2 regions of the Dechloromonas sp. TW-R-39-2 genome follow, and region 2 is predicted to be linked to the other one. Evidence: predicted binding sites of a transcription regulator. Region 2 holds the regulator's gene; the other holds the start of a gene.
The links. Region 2 encodes FNR, which switches genes on or off when oxygen is low (the NO sensors DNR and NnrR bind a similar motif). Its sites were predicted from a motif close to TTGANCTAGNTCAA; they were not measured.
Positions count from the first base shown of each region.

Region 1 (3,414 bases), 340 kb from region 2:
AATGCTGCAACGTAGTATTCGTGCTGGATGTCGGCGCCTTCTTCGATCAGCAGGTGACGAACCTTCTGGCCTTCCGGACCGGTCTGGTGCGTGATCAGCTGCATGCCGAGGATCTGGCCGGCGTATTCGCGCACTTTTTCCAGCGAGGTTGCGACCTTGACGCCACCGCCCTTGCCACGGCCACCAGCGTGGATCTGAGCCTTGACGACCCATACCTTGCCGCCCAGGGTTTCGGCTGCCTTGACTGCGTCATCGACGGTCGTGCAGTGAATCCCGCGCGGAACCGTAACGCCGAATTTCTTCAGGAGTTGTTTGCCCTGATATTCGTGAATTTTCATGCGCTTTCCTTGCGTTTAGTTGAGTTGCGAGCAATGAGCAGTGGCCAAAGTCCCCCCTAGCCCCGCCCGGTTATACGGACTTCAGCCCAAAATGTTACCACATACAGCAAAAATTATTGCAGTCCAAAATTCATAATTACGGAGACCTTCCTGCGGCTTCCATCGCCTTTTTCATCAACGGCAAAAGCAAGCCGGCGGCAACGACAAGGCTCAGCACCGATGCCAGCCAGAAACCAGCCACGCCCATGGGCCGAGGCCCGTAATAGCACAGCCAGTTGCCGCCCAGCAGGCCGACGCCCCAAAAGCAGAAGGTCTGAACCAACATCGGGACAAAGGTCACCCGGTAAGCTCGCAAAACATGCCCGGCAATAGTCTGAATGGCATCAAAAACCTGGTAGACCACGAGAAAGACGATCAGGCCGCGCGCCACTGCACGTACAGCTTCATCGTCCGTATAGACGGTCAACAACGGTTCGATGGTCAGCCACAGCAGCATGCTGACCAGCAACGAAAAGACCGCCCCCAGGATCATTCCGACCCGGGTCGCCTGATGCGCCAAAGCCCAGTTGCGCGCCCCGACCGCCTGGCCCACCGTCGCCATTGTCGCAATCGCCAGGGAAAGCGGCAGCATATAAGTCAGCGCCGAAAGATTGGCGATGATTCGATGGCCGGCGACAACCGTTGCCCCCTGCGCGGAGACAAAGAGACTGACCAGCGTAAAGGCTGTAATTTCAACCAGGTTGGACAGTCCCATTGGAACACCAAGATGCAATAGCTCGCGCCAAGCTGCCAGACGCGGTTTCTGCCAATTGGCAAAGGGCCGGTAACGCGCCCCCAGAGGGCCGAAGTGAAGATAGGCGGCACCGCACAGGCATGCCAGCCAGGCAATCAGTACGTTCGACAATGCACACCCCGCCACACCGAGCGGCTCGCCAAACCACCCTTGCTGCGCAAGCCCCCAAGCCAGCACGGCGTGCAAGACCAGGCTATACAAACCGATCCCCATCAGGACTCGCGGTTTCCCCAGGGCATTGCAAAATGCGTAGAAAGTTCGATAGCAAAGCGCGGCCGGCAAGCCCCAGGCCAGCAATGCCAAATATTGCCGAACCTTGAGGTCGACCGCGGGATCCATTTCCGCCATGGCCAGAGCACCACCCGGATGAAGAAGGAAAAGTACGCCGGGCACCGCCAGCAACAAGGCTAGCCAAAACCCTTGCTGCAGCACGGCGGCCACTTCGCCATCCCGCTTTGCACCATGCAGATGTGCGACGACCGGCGCAACGGCCTGCAAGATACCGACCAGGGCAAAAACGAGTGAAATATAAATGCCCCCGCCGATTGCGACAGCAGCCAGGTCGATCGGACTGACATGACCCAGCACCACCGTATCGACCACCATCATGCCGATGGAAGACAACTGGGCAATCAGGATAGGAAAAGCATGGGCCAGCAGCCCGCGTGCAGCGACTAAAAACATCAGTCAATTGTCGCATGGTCGCCACTAAAAAATGCGAAAGAGGCTTGATCTGGCTCAAGCAGGGAGGTCGCACGAAACATGACAATCGATAAAAAAAGGGGGAGAAAATGAAATCAAAAAATGGATTGCATGACATAGAAACAGCCAGTCGCGACGAAATAAGCACACTTCAGGTCGAACGCCTGCGCTGGACACTGAATCACGCCTACAACAATGTCAGTCACTACAAAGCAAAGTTTGACGCCGCCGGAATCCACCCGGATGATTTCCACACACTGGATGACTTGGCCAAATTCCCATTCACCACCAAGCAGGACCTGCGCGACAACTACCCCTACGGGATGTTTGCCGTGCCGCGTGAAGAAGTTGTCCGCATTCACGCCTCAAGTGGTACAACCGGCAAGCCGACCGTCGTCGGTTACACACAAAAGGATATCGACACTTGGGCCGACCTGATTGCCCGTTCGATTCACGCATCCGGCGGACGCAAAGGTGACATTGTCCACGTGGCCTACGGCTACGGATTATTTACCGGCGGTCTGGGCGCGCATTACGGTGCCGAAAAACTCGGCTGCACCGTAATTCCGATGTCTGGCGGCCAAACCGAGAAGCAAGTTCAACTGATCTGCGACTTCAAGCCGGCCATCATCATGGTCACCCCATCGTACATGCTCAATATCGCTGACGAATTCCGCCGCCAGGGTATTGATCCTCGCAGCACGGCCTTGCGCATCGGCATTCATGGAGCAGAACCCTGGACGGATGCCATGCGCAGTGAAATCGAAAGAATTTTCGGCATCGATGCCATCGACATCTACGGGCTGTCCGAAGTCATCGGCCCCGGCGTGGCCAACGAGTGCATTGAGTCAAAGGATGGCCCGGTAATCTGGGAAGATCATTTCTACCCGGAGATCATCGACCCGCTGAGCGGCGAGGTTCTTCCCGAAGGCAGCCAGGGCGAACTGGTTTTTACGTCGCTCACCAAGGAAGCCATGCCGGTCGTCCGCTACCGCACGCGTGACCTGACACGCCTGCTTGCGCCAAGCGCCCGGAGCATGCGCCGGATCGGCAAGATCACCGGCCGCTCGGACGACATGCTGATCATCCGTGGGGTCAATGTCTTCCCCTCCCAGATCGAGGAGCTGATTCTCAGGCAGCCGAAGCTGTCGCCACACTACATTCTGGAAGTCAGCCGTGACGGGCATCTGGATTCGATGAAGGTCAATGTCGAACTGAAGCCTGAGTTCGAATTTACCAGCGCAGCCGAAAAGGAGTTTGTGGCGCACGACCTGCAGCACCATATCAAATCCTATATCGGCATTTCTGCCCGGATCGACATCATCGAATCCGGCGGCATCGAGCGATCGATCGGCAAGGCAAAGCGGGTAATCGACAAGCGCCCAAAGTAAACAGCACCGTCTGGGCAAGCACGGCGAGATCCCTGTCATCCGGGATTTCGCCGCTTGGTGCTGGCGTCAAATCAAACGATACGAACCCGCAAGCCAGCCACGCCATCCACCCCGGCCTCAAGCCGGTCGCCGGGAACGATCGGGCCGACACCTGCCGGCGTGCCGGTATAAATCAGGTCCCCCGCTTCAA
Region 1 is NZ_CP045202.1:3,083,817-3,087,230, forward strand. Features, by position in the region: gene sucC (ADP-forming succinate--CoA ligase subunit beta) at 1-338, opposite strand, end outside; gene GBK02_RS14905 (MATE family efflux transporter) at 475-1,815, opposite strand; gene paaK (phenylacetate--CoA ligase PaaK) at 1,923-3,224, shown strand; gene GBK02_RS14915 (fumarylacetoacetate hydrolase family protein) at 3,296-3,414, opposite strand, start outside.
Region 1: the regulator FNR is predicted to act here: its motif matches at 1,860-1,873, upstream of paaK (phenylacetate--CoA ligase PaaK).

Region 2 (3,414 bases):
AAATCGACCGAAACTGATTTGAAACCGTTGGCCCGCGCGGCATTGATCACATTCGCCGTTTCTTCTTCGGTCTGGACGCGATTAACGGCAATCTGAACACGTTCGTCGAAGTCCTGGACGCCGACACTCATCCGGTTGAAACCCAGTTCACCAAGCAAAGCCACGGTTGCCGTATCGACCTTGCGCGGATCAACTTCGATCGAGTACTCACCGCCATCGAGCAACTTGAAATGCTTGCGGGTTTCGCTCATCAGTTGCCGCATTTCGTCATGCGACAGGAAAGTCGGCGTACCGCCACCCCAATGCAGCTGGATCACTTCATGCTCGCCGTCCTGACCGTCCAGGCTGGCGCTTTGCAGGGCAAGCTCCTTGGCAAGGTATTTCAGGTATTTGGCGCTGCGCCCGTGATCCTTGGTAATGATCTTGTTGCAGGCACAGTAATAGCAGATAGTGTTACAGAACGGTATGTGGAAGTATAATGACAGCGGACGGCTGATACCGCCGATGTTGCGCTTGCCGAGCCACAGTTTGGCAGCGTCCGAATCGAAAGCTTCGACGAAACGATCGGCCGTCGGATACGAAGTGTAGCGGGGGCCGTTGACGTCGAAGCGGCGAATGATCTGAGGATCGAATACGAGGTTTTCAGTTGCGAAATTCATTAAACATACCACCAAGAGTTGCACGGATTATGTTCGGATGGTGCCAAATCATGGTTGACATGGATCAAGCGAACGCAGGTTGATGATGCCCCAACAAACAGCTTCACAGGAAATTTCTCTTTCGGTCATCAAGACGGCGTGTTCGAACTGCAATCTGCGCGAACTCTGCCTACCCTTCGGACTCAACATTGACGAGCTCGAACGCCTGGATGACCTGGTATCGACCCGTCGCCGCATCAAGCGTGGCGACCACCTCTACCGGGCCGGAGAAACATTCGATGCAATTTACGCCATCCGTAGCGGCTTCTTCAAAACCGATGTGCTGCTTGAGGATGGCCGGGATCAGGTGACCGGGTTCCAGATGGCTGGCGAGCTGCTCGGACTTGACGGCATCAGCACTGAACACCACACCTGCAACGCGATCGCCCTCGAAGATAGTGAAATCTGCGCCATTCCGTTTTCGCAACTGGAAAGCCTGTCGCGTGAAATTCATACCTTGCAGCACCATTTTCACAAGGTCATGAGCCGCGAAATCGTCCGCGACCACGGCGTAATGATGCTGCTCGGCACCATGCGCGCCGAAGAGCGACTGGCCGCCTTCCTGCTCAATCTCTCGCAGCGATTCACGGCACGTGGTTTTTCTCACGCCGAGTTTTACCTGCGCATGACGCGCGAAGAAATCGGCAGCTACCTCGGCCTCAAGCTCGAAACGGTTTCGCGCGCCTTCTCCCGATTCCAAGAAGAAGGCCATATCGCCGTCCAGCAAAAACATATCCGGATCTTGAATGTTAACGGGCTGAAAGCCCTGATGAATCATCATCCCAACTGACTGACTACAAGCCGGGCAGCGGATTACGCGTCAGCGCAACACTGATGATGTAGGCGTAGGCGAGCAGCGCGAAACCCAGAAACATAGCGCGGATCGCCTTTGTCCTGCCCCGCTTGAGGGCAAACGTTCCAAAGACGATATAAGCCAGCAGCCCGAGAAATTTCGCGGTCAACCATCCGTTTACAAACGGATACTGCCCACTTGATATAGCCAGCAGCACGGCACTCCCGAGCAAGGTCGTATCGACAAGATGGGGCAGCAGCCTGACCAAGCGATGCTTCAGCAAGGACGAATCGGCAAGCATCCAGATTGCCCGCAGACAAAAGCCAAGACCGCTGAGCAACACGCACGTAACGTGTATGTGCTTTAGTGCCAGATAACTCATCACCGAGCCGCCAGCTTGAGCGCTATTTCAGCCGAATGCTTGCGATAGCGGGAAATAGCGAGGCTCAAGTTGAATCCGAGCCAGCCATTGGCCAATGCAAAGGCCACCCCGGCGGGACGAGCCAGCCATTCCGGGAAAAGCACGGCACCGAGCAAAAGCACCACGGCCAGCGCATAGCATTTCATCTGCCGCTGCATGTCGGCATCAGACAGGATCTTGTTCATGTTCGGCGCAACCACCTTGGCTTGCCCCTGGTTCTGCAAATGAAGCCAGGCAAGGAATGGAACAATCTTGTAGAGCATCCCGATGATGAAAGGGACAAATCCGCCAGCAAGCAATGTGATGCCAAAAAACAGGGTCCAGCCATCGATCTCCGAAGCAGCCGGCCACATTGCTGCGGTCAACAACATCAAAAGTGCAAAAATGCTGGCCGCCAAACCGATTTGCCAATAACGGTAAGTGGCATCAGCCCTCGCCCGCCGACGCTTGAGTTGAAGACGCAGGGTCAGCCCGGCAAAAGCCAGGCCGAGCAATGCGGTTATTCCCTGGACGACGCGGATCATGTTCGGTATATCGAAAAATACGGCACCGCTCCAAAGCAGGACGATGAGCAACATGCAGCACGGGAACAGCCAGCCCGGACGTGCGGGATAACCTGGCGTCAGCTGGAACATCGGCACAACCACATAAGCAATGGCTGCCAACAGGACGCCGGCCCAAGCCCCGAGCCCCCAGGCTGCATGCAAATCAGCCAGCATAGGCAGCGGCAAAGGCCAGCCATGAGCCAGCCCCCAAGCCATCAGCACGCCAAGTCCGACCACGCCAGCCAGCCCGGCCAGCGCAAGCTTCAAGCCAAGAATCGTCGGGCTGGTGGATCGGACACCAATCAGGGCATGAGTTGTCGCCCCCAGAATCAGCAGTGCCGTCAACAAAAGCACCCCGGCCGCAACGCTGAGCAACAACGGGCTTCCGAAATAGAAGCCGCCAGCCAGCAGGCACGTGCCCAGCGTCAGCCCACTATGCAACATGGCCGAGAGCCGCAAGGGGCGCCACAGATTGGCCCCCGCCACGACAGGAAAAATCTGGACCAGCGCCCCCAGCATGACTTGCAGCATGAAACCGACGGTCAACAAGTGCGTTACGGCCAACGTCCCCGGCATCCAGCGCGAGGAAAACAGCGAGGGGCCTTCTACGATCAGTAACAGGCCGGCCAGCACACCAAACAAGGGTGCCGTGATAAAAAACCGAAAAGGCGCCATCAAAGGCGGCGCATTTTCAAAGGCCAGCAGTGCTTGCATTCAAAGCCCCGAAAAAACCCGGTCAATCCTCACCAGATGAGGATTTCGAATGTGCCATCCGGCATCAGTTCGGTTTCGTGCGAATGGCCATTCTGGGCCAGCACCTTATAAAGCGGATGGGGTTCGCGGTAAAGAAGGAGGAGCATTTTTTCCCCTTCCTTCAGCGTGTCGAGCATTTCCATGGTCTGGACAAATGGCTCGGGCGGTTCCATGAACCTGGCATCAACGACATGAGGAGTTTTA
Region 2 is NZ_CP045202.1:2,745,142-2,748,555, forward strand. Features, by position in the region: gene hemN (oxygen-independent coproporphyrinogen III oxidase) at 1-659, opposite strand, end outside; gene fnr (fumarate/nitrate reduction transcriptional regulator Fnr) at 742-1,488, shown strand; gene GBK02_RS13325 (SirB2 family protein) at 1,493-1,873, opposite strand; gene GBK02_RS13330 (hypothetical protein) at 1,873-3,171, opposite strand; gene GBK02_RS13335 (DUF2249 domain-containing protein) at 3,201-3,414, opposite strand, start outside.